3 regions of the Amycolatopsis methanolica 239 genome follow, and region 2 is predicted to be linked to each of the others. Evidence: riboswitches for the same ligand, from Rfam matches in the RefSeq annotation. Region 2 holds a riboswitch; each other region holds the start of a gene.
What was found. A riboswitch is a leader RNA that binds a small molecule or an ion and turns the genes downstream of it on or off. The one in region 2 is predicted to bind thiamine pyrophosphate.

Region 1 (3,266 bases), 580 kb from region 2:
GTGACGACGACGCCGAGCACCAGCGTCCAGGAGACACCGTCCGCCGCATCCGAAACGGCGACGACCGCGCCGAGCAGCCCTTGATCCGAAGCTGACCACAGGCCCTTCGCGAGTTTTCGCGGAGGGCTTGTTTTTTGTCCGGCACCCGCTCCGATCTCGCCGGCGTGTCCCGGTCGCGCGTGCAGCGCACAACGGCTCGGCCTCGGTGATGGCCCGCACGACCACGATCGGTGACGCGCCCGCGCCCGGCGCCTCCGGCAGCTGGTCGCGGTGATGTCGGCCGCCGGGCAGCGGCTTCGGCGCGGGCTGTTGGTGGCTCTGCCGCGTCTGGGCCAGCGGGTCCGGCTCGGTCGAGCTGTGCTCGGGCGGTCGCGGCCGGGTCTTCGGCCTCGGTGATGGCTACCAGATCGGTGACGCGCCCGGCGCCTCGGGCAACCGGTCGCGTTGATGCCTGCCCGGCCTCGGCGCGACTGCTGGCGGCTCTACCGCGTCCGGCCCGAGAGCCCGCCTCAGCCCAGCTCTGCCCGCAGCGCTCGGGCAGCCGCGGCCGGGTCCTCGGCCTCGGTGATCGCCCGCACCACCACGATCCGCGACGCGCCCGCCGCCAGCACCTCCGGCAGCCGTTCCGCGTCGATGCCGCCGATGGCGAACCACGGGCGCGCGGTGCCGAGCGCCGCGGTCGAGCGCACCAGGTCCAGGCCCGGCGCCGGCCGGCCGGGCTTCGTCGGCGTCGGCCAGCAGGGGCCGGTGCAGAAGTAGTCCACACCTTCTTCCACAGCCGCGGCCTCGGCCTGTGGACGGTCGTGCGTCGAGCGGCCGATCACCGGCTCGTCGCCGATCACCCGCCGCGCCAGCGGCACCGGCAGGTCGTCCTGCCCCAGGTGCAGCACGTCGGCGTCGACGGCCGCCGCGATGTCCGCCCGGTCGTTCACAGCCAGCAGCGCCCCGTGCCGCGCGCACGCCTCCGCCAGGATCTCCAGCGCGGCCAGCTCCTGACGGGCCTCCAGCGGCGCCCCGTCCCGCTTGTCCCGCAGCTGGATGATGTCCACGCCACCGGCCAGCGCGGCGTCCGCGAACTCGGCCAGATCCGGCCGGTCCCCGGTGCACAGGTAGAGCCGCGCCGCGTCGAGGCGTTTCCTGATCTCGTCACCACTGAGCCCTGGCATGGCCTGAACCCTATCTCGCACGTTAGGGTGGAGGTGTCCGCACGGGAGCCCGAGCCACGGGCTGAGAGGGAGCTGTCAGCGCTCCGACCGTGGAACCTGATCCGGATCATGCCGGCGCAGGGAGCGTGATTCTCATGAGCAACCAGCACGTGGCCGTCGTCGGCGGCGGGGTCATCGGCCTGTCCGTGGCGTGGCGCGCCGCGGCGGCCGGGCACCGCGTCACCGTCGTCGATCCCGCGCCCGGCCGTGGCGCGTCCTGGGTCGCCGGTGGCATGCTGGCCCCGGTCACCGAGGCCTGGCCCGGCGAAGAGGAGTCCCTCGCGCTCGGCGAGGAGTCCCTGAGGCGCTGGCCGGCGTTCGCGCAAGCGCTTGCCGCGGACGGCGGCGACCCCGGGCTGTCCCGGGCAGGCACGGTTGTCGTGGCACTGGACCGGGCCGACGCCGACCAGCTGGACATCGTCGCCGGCTACCTGCGGTCGGTCGGCCGCGAGGTCGAACAGGTCACCGGCCGCAGGCTGCGCGCGCTCGAACCCGGGCTGGGCGCGGTGCGCGGCGGCCTGCTTGTGCCCGGCGACCTGGCGGTCGACAACCGCAAGCTGCTCCGCGCGCTCGAAGCCGCCGCGCTCCGGCACGGCGCGGAGTTCACCGGCGACGAGGCGACGGCTGTCGAACCCGGCCGCGTCCGCACGGCCCACCGCGAGGTCCCGTGCGACGTCGTGGTCATCGCCGCCGGCGCGCACAGCGCCCGGTTGCACCCGGTGCTCGCGCGAGGTGTCCGCCCGCTCAAGGGTGAGATCCTCCGCTTGCGCGCGCGGCGCACGAGCCTGCCGCCGCCCACGCGCACGGTGCGCGCCGTCGTCGAGGGGCGACCGGTGTACCTCGTGCCGCGCGAAGGCGGCGAGCTGGTCCTCGGCGCGACGCAGTACGAGGCCGGTTTCGACGACACTGTCAGCGCCCGCGGCGTGCGCGAGCTGCTCGAAGGCGCCGAGCGGATCTTCCCCAGCATCGACGAGTACGAGCTGGTCGAGACCGCCGCCGGGCTGCGCGCGGCCAGCACCGACACGCTCCCGTTCATCGGTGACCTCGGCGACGGCGTCCTCGCCGCGACCGGTCACCACCGCAACGGTCTGCTCATGGCGCCGGTCACCGCCGACGCCGTCGTGGCTTGGCTGGCTGGGGAGAAAACGCCCGAGGAGGCGCTCGCGGCGGACCCGGCCCGGCTCGGAACAGGAGGGGTCTGATGGAAGTGCAGGTCAACGGGCAGTGGCGGGAGGTCCCCGACGACGCGACGGTGACCGACGTGCTGAAGGCGGTCGACGCGCCGGAGCGCGGCGTCGCGGTCGCCATGAACGGCGAGGTCGTGCGGCGCGGCGAGTGGGCGGCCAGGGCCGTCCCCGCGGGCGCGCGGCTGGAGATCCTGACGGCGGTGCAAGGTGGGTGAGGTCATGTTCGACGGCGACCAGCTCGTGATCGGCGAGCACAAGCTCGGTTCGCGGCTGATCATCGGAACCGGCGGCGCGGCGAACCTGTCGGTGCTGGAACGGGCGCTCGTCGCGTCCGGCACCGAGCTGACGACGGTCGCGCTGCGCCGCGCGGACGCCGAGGGCGGCTCCGGCGTGCTGGACCTGCTGCGCCGCCTCGGCATCCGGCTCCTGCCGAACACCGCGGGCTGCCGCAGCGCCGCGGAGGCCGTGCTGACCGCGCGTCTGGCCCGCGAGGCGCTGGAGACCGACCTGATCAAGCTCGAGGTGCACGCCGACGACCGGACGCTGCTGCCGGACCCGGTCGAAACGCTCGACGCGGCGGAGCAGCTCGTCGCCGACGACTTCACCGTGTTCGCCTACACGAACGACGACCCGGTGCTCGCGCTGCGGCTGGAGGAGGCCGGCTGTGCCGCGGTGATGCCGCTGGGCGCGCCGATCGGCACCGGGCTGGGCATCCGCAACCCGCACAACATCGAGCTGATCGTGGCCCGCGCCGGCGTGCCGATCATCCTCGACGCGGGCATTGGCACGGCCTCCGACGCGGCGCTGGCGATGGAGCTGGGGTGCGACGCGGTGCTGCTGTCCACGGCGGTGACCAGGGCGCAGGACCCCGAAC
Region 2 (3,266 bases):
ACGTTCACCGTGCCGCTCGACTCGAACGACACGTGCACGTGGTCGTAGTGGTTGGCCGTGGCGTCGCCGCGGTCTTCCATTGTCGACCAGCCGCTGCCGTCGTTGTAGCGCTGCCTCCAGATCACGTACTTGACGTTGAACTCGGACTGGTTGGCCAGCACGTAGTCCGCGATGGCGTTGCCCTTGGACGTGTCCACCATGAAGTCGAGCGCCAGGCCGCTGGGGTGGTCGCTCGTGCCGGAGCGGCCCGCTCGGCCGCCGATCTCGTCCACGCCGAACTTCGCGGCGATGTGGTTGCCCACCTTCGCCACGTGGGGCAGCGTGCCCTCGAGCACCGACGAGCAGGCGTTCGCCGCCTTGGTCGTCGTCTTCGGGGTCGTCGTCGTGGACTTCGGCGTCGACTTCGAAGTGGTCGACGGCGGGGGCGCCACAGACGGCGTGGTCGTCGACGGCGGGGGAGGCGGCGGCGGGGTGGTCGTGCTGCTCGACGTGCTCGCCGGGGCCGAGGTCGTCGGCAGCGGCTTCATCTGCGCCGCCATGCTGGCCGTGTCCGGCCTGCTGAAGTTACCGGTCAGCCAGACCGCGAAGCCCAGCACGAACGCCGCGGCCAGGCCGATCGCCAGGGGGACTTTCAGCGATTTCGCTTTGGATCTATGTCGACCCACCATTTCGGAAGATCACCATTTTCGGGGAGGGGACTTTTCGGCCGTTCGGGGGATGGCCGCCCGTGACATTACGAATAGGACACGGAAAAGTCACCAACGAGTGGTCATGGACACAGATCAACTGCGCATGAAAACGGCCCGCCGGGGCACCGGCGGGCCGCTGACCTGCTGGGACTCAGCCCAGCGCGGCGAGCACGAGAACGGCGAGCAGGGTGATGGCGGTGGCCAGGCCGGTGACCCAGGCGCGCTGGCCGGGCGGCAGGGCGGGCGTGCTGTTCATGGCGGCGAACCTCGGGGTGAGCAGGGACTTCCGCGCGTGACAGCGCCCGTGACGCCCCCGTCGTTACAACCCGGCGGCCGACGTGGCCGAAATCACTCCTGCGGTCCCCGATGTCGCGCCGTGTACCAGAACACGGCACCCGCCGCGGCGATCATCAACCCGAACGCCAACGTCCCGACCACCACCGCGCGCGTCTCGCTCGGCGGTTCGACGGGGACGGACGTGACCGCCGAAGCGGTCCCGGCGAGCACTCCCAGCAACAAGGCGACGGCGGCTCCAACGGCGGCCAGTCGCGTGACAACCTTCCTCATGGTGCGTTCCCTCCACCAGGGGCAACGCACGGGACCGGCCGCGAAGTTGCCGGTCTGGCCTAGATCACAGCGCGTCGATCGTGCTGTCGATCTGTTCGGCGAGCGACACGTCCTTCGCGGTGATCCCGCCCGCCGAATGGGTGCTGCACCGGAACGTCACGGTGCGCCACCGGATGTCCATGTCCGGGTGGTGGTTCACGCCCTCGGCGATCTCGGCGACGCGGTTGACCACCGCGATGGCCTGCGGAAAGTCGGCGAGTTCGGCCGTGCGCTCCAGCGCGTCGCCCGCGCGCTGCCAGTACGGCAGCTTGTTGAGGGCCTCGGAGATCTCGGTTTCGCTGAGTAGTTCCGCCATGTGCTCCATGGTGGTACAGCGGCGAGTACGCTGCACGGTTGCCACGGGAGTCCGGGTCCACCGGGCTGAGAGGCGGGTTCGCCCGCGACCGTTCGCACCTGATCCGGATCATGCCGGCGCAGGGAGGGCCCCGACCTTTCTCGCCGGAACGAGCGAGGAGTGGTCATGAGATTCCGCACGGGCGTCCTGGTCGGCCTTGTCGCCGCCCTGACCGCGGGCTGCACGCTGGCCGGCAACGACGCGGACAACGGCCCGGCCACGGTCACGCTCGTCACCCACGACTCGTTCGCCGCTCCGCAGCAGGTGCTCGACGCCTTCCAGCAGCAGACCGGCATCACGATCAACGTCGTGAAGAAGGGTGACGCGGGCGCGCTCACCAACACGCTGGTCCTCACGAAGGCCAACCCGATCGGCGACGCGGCCTTCGGTGTCGACTCGACCTTCGCCTCGCGCGCGCTCACCGAAGGCGTCTTCGCGCCCTACACCAGCCCCGAGGCCGACCGCGGCCCGCAGCGCTACGCCGTGGACTCCGAACACCGCCTGTCGGCCGTCGACGTGGGCGACGTCTGCGTCAACATCGACACCACCTGGTTCGCCGAGCGCGGCATCCCAGAGCCCGTGACCTACGACGACCTGGTCAAGCCGGAGTACAAGGACCTGCTGGTCGTGGAGAACCCGGCCACCAGCTCGCCCGGCCTGGCGTTCCTGCTCGGCACCATCGCCCGCTACGGCGAGCAGAACTGGCAGGCCTACTGGACCCGGCTGAAGGACAACGGCATGCGCGCCGTCGCCGGCTGGGAGGAGGCCTACGGCCAGGACTTCTCCGGCTCCTCCGGCAAGGGGCCGCGGCCGATCGTGGTGTCCTACGCGTCCTCGCCCGCGGCGGAGATCGGCGACGACGGCAAGCCGCGCACGAAGGCGCTGCTGGACACCTGTTTCCGCCAGGTCGAGTACGCCGGCGTGCTGGCCGGGTCGCCGAACGCCGCCAACGCCCAGAAGGTGATCGACTTCCTGCTGTCCCAGCAGTTCCAGGCGACGGTGGCGGAGAACATGTACGTCTACCCGGCGCGGGAGGGCGTGGCGTTGCCCGCGGCGTGGACGACGGCCGCCCCGCTGCCGCCGAACCCGGCGAGCCTGCCCGCCGAGACGGTGCAGGCCGGGCGTGAGCGGTGGATCGAGCAGTGGCGCTCCTTGCTCGGCCAGTGAGCCGTGCCGGGCTCGGGCTGGCGGCACTGGCCGTGCTGCCGCTCGGGTTCCTGGTCGTCTTCTTCGCCTGGCCGGTCGTCGCGATCCTGCGGCTGGGCTTCGCCGACGGCGAGGTGCTCGCCGCGCTGGCCGAGGGCGAGACGTGGCGTCTGGCGTGGTTCACGGTCGCGCAGGCCGCCGGTTCGACCCTGATCGCGGTGGTCGCCGGGTTGCCGGTCGCGTTCCTGCTGGCGCGAGTGCGGCTGCCCGGGGTGGCGGTCGTGCGGACGCTGGTGCTCGTCCCGTTCGTGCTGCCCACCGTGGTGGTGGGCCTGGCGTTCCGGGCGCTGTGGCCGGACGGCGGCTGGCTGTCCATCGTGCTGGCCAACGCGTTCTTCAACGTCGCCGTCGTCGGCCGCACGGTCGCCGGGCTGTGGGCGTTGCTGGACTCGCGGGCCGAGGACGCCGCC
Region 3 (3,266 bases), 580 kb from region 2:
AGCGACGACACGGCCAGCCCGCCGAGCACGCCGGCCGCCCCCAGCAGCGACAGCGCGCCCAGCGCGAACACGCCGACCGTCGCCCCGGCCCGCGTGGAGGCGATCGCCGCGAAGAGGACCAGTGCCGCCGCCAGCACCGCGATGAGCACCCGCAGCGAAGCCCACGGCCACCGGTCCGCGAGCCGCCCACCGGCGAGGTTCCCGCACAGCGCGCCCGCGCCGAACACCATCAGCAGCACGACCACCCCGCCGGGCGGGAAGATCCGGCCGAGGATCGGCGACAGGTGGGTGTAGGCCACGAAGAACCCGGTCTCCGTCACCAGCGTCACCACACCAGCACCGGCCGCGTCACCAGCGCCCGCAGCTCCGGGCCCCAGCCGCGGCGGCTCCGCGGTCCGGGTGGCCGGCACCAGCAGCGCCACCGCCGCCATCGCGGCCAGCGCCACGACCGCCAGCAGCCAGAACGACGTCCGCCGCCCGTACGCCTCACCCACGAGGGTGCCCAGTGGCGCGCCGAGGACGGTCGCGAGGTTCAGCCCCGTCGACACGAACGCGATGGCTCACCCGCGCTTCGACGGGTGGACCATCGACGCGGCCAGCACGAGCGCGATCGCGAAGAACGTGCTGTGCGTCGGCGCGGTGACCACCCGCGCCGCCAGCAGCACGCCGAACCCGGTCGCGCTCGCCGCGAGCGCGTTGCCCGCCGCGAACAGCGCGACCAGCCCGAGCAGCGCCGCCTTGCGCGGCACCCTCAGAGTCGCGGCCGTCACGAGCGGGCCGCCGATGGTCACCGTCAGCGCGTACCCGGCCACGAGCAGGCCGGCCGAGGGCACCGGCACCCGCAGGTCGGCCGACAACGCGGGCAGCAGTCCGATCACGAGCGTCTCCGCCGTGACGACCACGAAGAGACAGGCGCCGAGCGCGATCAGCGCGGCCGTGGTTCGCATGACCGTCAACCTAGGGGCTGACATCGGTGTGAATCTCCAGCGCGGGTGAGCGGTCTCACCGTCGCGCTCTTGAGGTCTGCCGCGCGACGTGGCATGGTCGGACGGACAACCGAACACGCGGGAGCTCGCGCCTTGGCGGGCTGAGAGGGCGGCTGGTGTCCGTTGGGACCCGGCGCCGCCGACCGCTGAACCTGACCGGGTAATGCCGGCGTAGGGAGTATTTCTAGTGACGACGCTGGAAAACGGCAAGAACGTCGCGCCGACCGTGACCACCGGGCCGATCACCGGATCCCGGAAGGTCTACCACCACACCGAAAACGGGCTGAAGGTCCCGGCCCGCCGCATCGAGCTGACCAACGGCGACCACTTCGACGTCTACGACACCTCCGGCCCGTACACCGACCCGGACGTCGCGATCGACGTCCACAGTGGACTTGCGCCGCTGCGCGCCGAGTGGATCGCGAACCGGGAGCACAACACGCAGCTCGGCTTCGCCAAGGCCGGCGTGATCACCCGCGAGATGGAGTTCATCGCCGCGCGCGAGCGGGTCACGCCCGAGTTCGTGCGGGACGAGGTGGCCGCGGGTCGCGCGGTCATCCCGGTAAACCGCAACCACCCGGAGAGCGAGCCCGCGATCATCGGGAAGAACTTCCTGGTGAAGGTCAACGCGAACATGGGCAACTCGGCCGTGTGGTCGTCGGTCGAGGAGGAGGTCGACAAGATGGTGTGGGCGACCCGCTGGGGCGCCGACACGATCATGGACCTGTCCACCGGCAAGCGCATCCACGAAACCCGCGAGTGGATCATGCGCAACTCCCCGGTCCCGGTCGGCACCGTGCCGATCTACCAGGCCCTGGAGAAGGTCGACGGCGATCCGGCCAAGCTGTCCTGGGAGGTCTACCGGGACACCGTGATCGAGCAGTGCGAGCAGGGCGTGGACTACATGACCGTGCACGCAGGCGTGCTGCTGCGCTACATCCCGCTGACCGCGAACCGGGTCACCGGCATCGTCTCCCGCGGCGGCTCGATCATGGCGGCGTGGTGCCTGGCTCACCACAAGGAGTCGTTCCTCTACACGCACTTCGAGGAACTCTGCGAGATCCTGCGCGCCTACGACGTGACGTTCTCGCTCGGTGACGGCCTTCGCCCCGGCTCGATCGCGGACGCCAACGACCGCGCCCAGTTCGCGGAGCTGGAGACGCTCGGCGAGCTCACCCACATCGCGCGCGCCCATGACGTCCAGGTGATGATCGAGGGTCCCGGCCACGTGCCGATGCACAAGATCAAGGAGAACGTGGAGCTGGAGGAACGGCTCTGCGGCGAGGCTCCGTTCTACACCCTCGGTCCACTCACGACGGACATCGCGCCGGCCTACGACCACATCACCTCCGCCATCGGCGCGGCGCAGATCGGCTGGTACGGCACGGCGATGCTGTGCTACGTCACGCCGAAGGAGCACCTCGGCCTGCCCAACCGGGACGACGTGAAGGCCGGCGTGATCGCCTACAAGATCGCCGCGCACGCCGCGGACCTCGCCAAGGGCCACCAGTACGCCCAGGACTGGGACGACGAACTGTCCAAGGCCCGCTTCGAGTTCCGGTGGACCGACCAGTTCAACCTCTCGCTCGACCCGGACACCGCGCGCTCGTTCCACGACGAGACGCTGCCCGCCGAGCCCGCCAAGACGGCGCACTTCTGCTCGATGTGCGGGCCGAAGTTCTGCTCCATGCGGATCACGCAGGACGTCCGCAAGTACGCCGAGGAGCACGGGCTGTCCACTGTGGATGCCATCGAGGCTGGGATGCAGGAGAAGTCGGCCGAGTTCGCCGAGAACGGCAAGCAGGTCTACCTCCCGGTGGTCCAGCCGTAATGAGCGTCACCCCGAAGACCGCGCTGACCATCGCGGGGAGCGATTCCGGCGGTGGGGCGGGGATCCAGGCCGACCTGCGGGCGTTCTTCGCCTGCGGGGTGCACGGGATGACCGCGATCACCGCAGTCACCGTGCAGAACTCCGTCGGCGTGCAGGGCTTCACCGAGATCCCGCCGGACGTCGTGTCGGCGCAGATCAAGGCGGTGGCCGGAGACATGGGCGTGGACGCGGCCAAGACCGGCATGCTGGCGACGGCGGAGATCATCACCGCCGTCGCCAAGACGCTCGACGAGGTCCACATCGGACGCAACGCGGACGTGCCGTTCGTGGTGGACCCGGTGGCGGCATCCATGCACGGGGACGCCCTGCTGCGTGAGGAGGCGCTGGAGGCCATCCGCACGGAGCTGTTCCCGCGCGCGACCCTGGTGACCCCGAACCTGGACGAGGTC

Region 1: it holds a riboswitch for thiamine pyrophosphate, as region 2 does, so the genes downstream of both, thiO (glycine oxidase ThiO) here and AMETH_RS29230 (thiamine ABC transporter substrate-binding protein) in region 2, are expected to answer to the same signal.
Region 3: it holds a riboswitch for thiamine pyrophosphate, as region 2 does, so the genes downstream of both, thiC (phosphomethylpyrimidine synthase ThiC) here and AMETH_RS29230 (thiamine ABC transporter substrate-binding protein) in region 2, are expected to answer to the same signal.

What each region holds. Positions count from the first base shown of each region.
Region 1 is NZ_CP009110.1:6,599,334-6,602,599, reverse strand. Features, by position in the region: gene AMETH_RS32285 (hypothetical protein) at 1-84, shown strand, start outside; gene thiE (thiamine phosphate synthase) at 510-1,166, opposite strand; TPP riboswitch at 1,198-1,306, shown strand; gene thiO (glycine oxidase ThiO) at 1,301-2,407, shown strand; gene thiS (sulfur carrier protein ThiS) at 2,407-2,607, shown strand; gene thiG (thiazole synthase) at 2,612-3,266, shown strand, end outside.
Region 2 is NZ_CP009110.1:6,017,179-6,020,444, reverse strand. Features, by position in the region: gene AMETH_RS38855 (VldE C-terminal domain-containing protein) at 1-668, opposite strand, end outside; gene AMETH_RS29240 (hypothetical protein) at 1,038-1,256, opposite strand; gene AMETH_RS29235 (4a-hydroxytetrahydrobiopterin dehydratase) at 1,321-1,611, opposite strand; TPP riboswitch at 1,645-1,754, shown strand; gene AMETH_RS29230 (thiamine ABC transporter substrate-binding protein) at 1,777-2,817, shown strand; gene AMETH_RS29225 (ABC transporter permease) at 2,814-3,266, shown strand, end outside.
Region 3 is NZ_CP009110.1:6,594,082-6,597,347, forward strand. Features, by position in the region: partial or broken gene AMETH_RS42280 (MFS transporter) at 1-971, opposite strand, end outside; TPP riboswitch at 1,055-1,181, shown strand; gene thiC (phosphomethylpyrimidine synthase ThiC) at 1,174-2,817, shown strand; gene thiD (bifunctional hydroxymethylpyrimidine kinase/phosphomethylpyrimidine kinase) at 2,817-3,266, shown strand, end outside.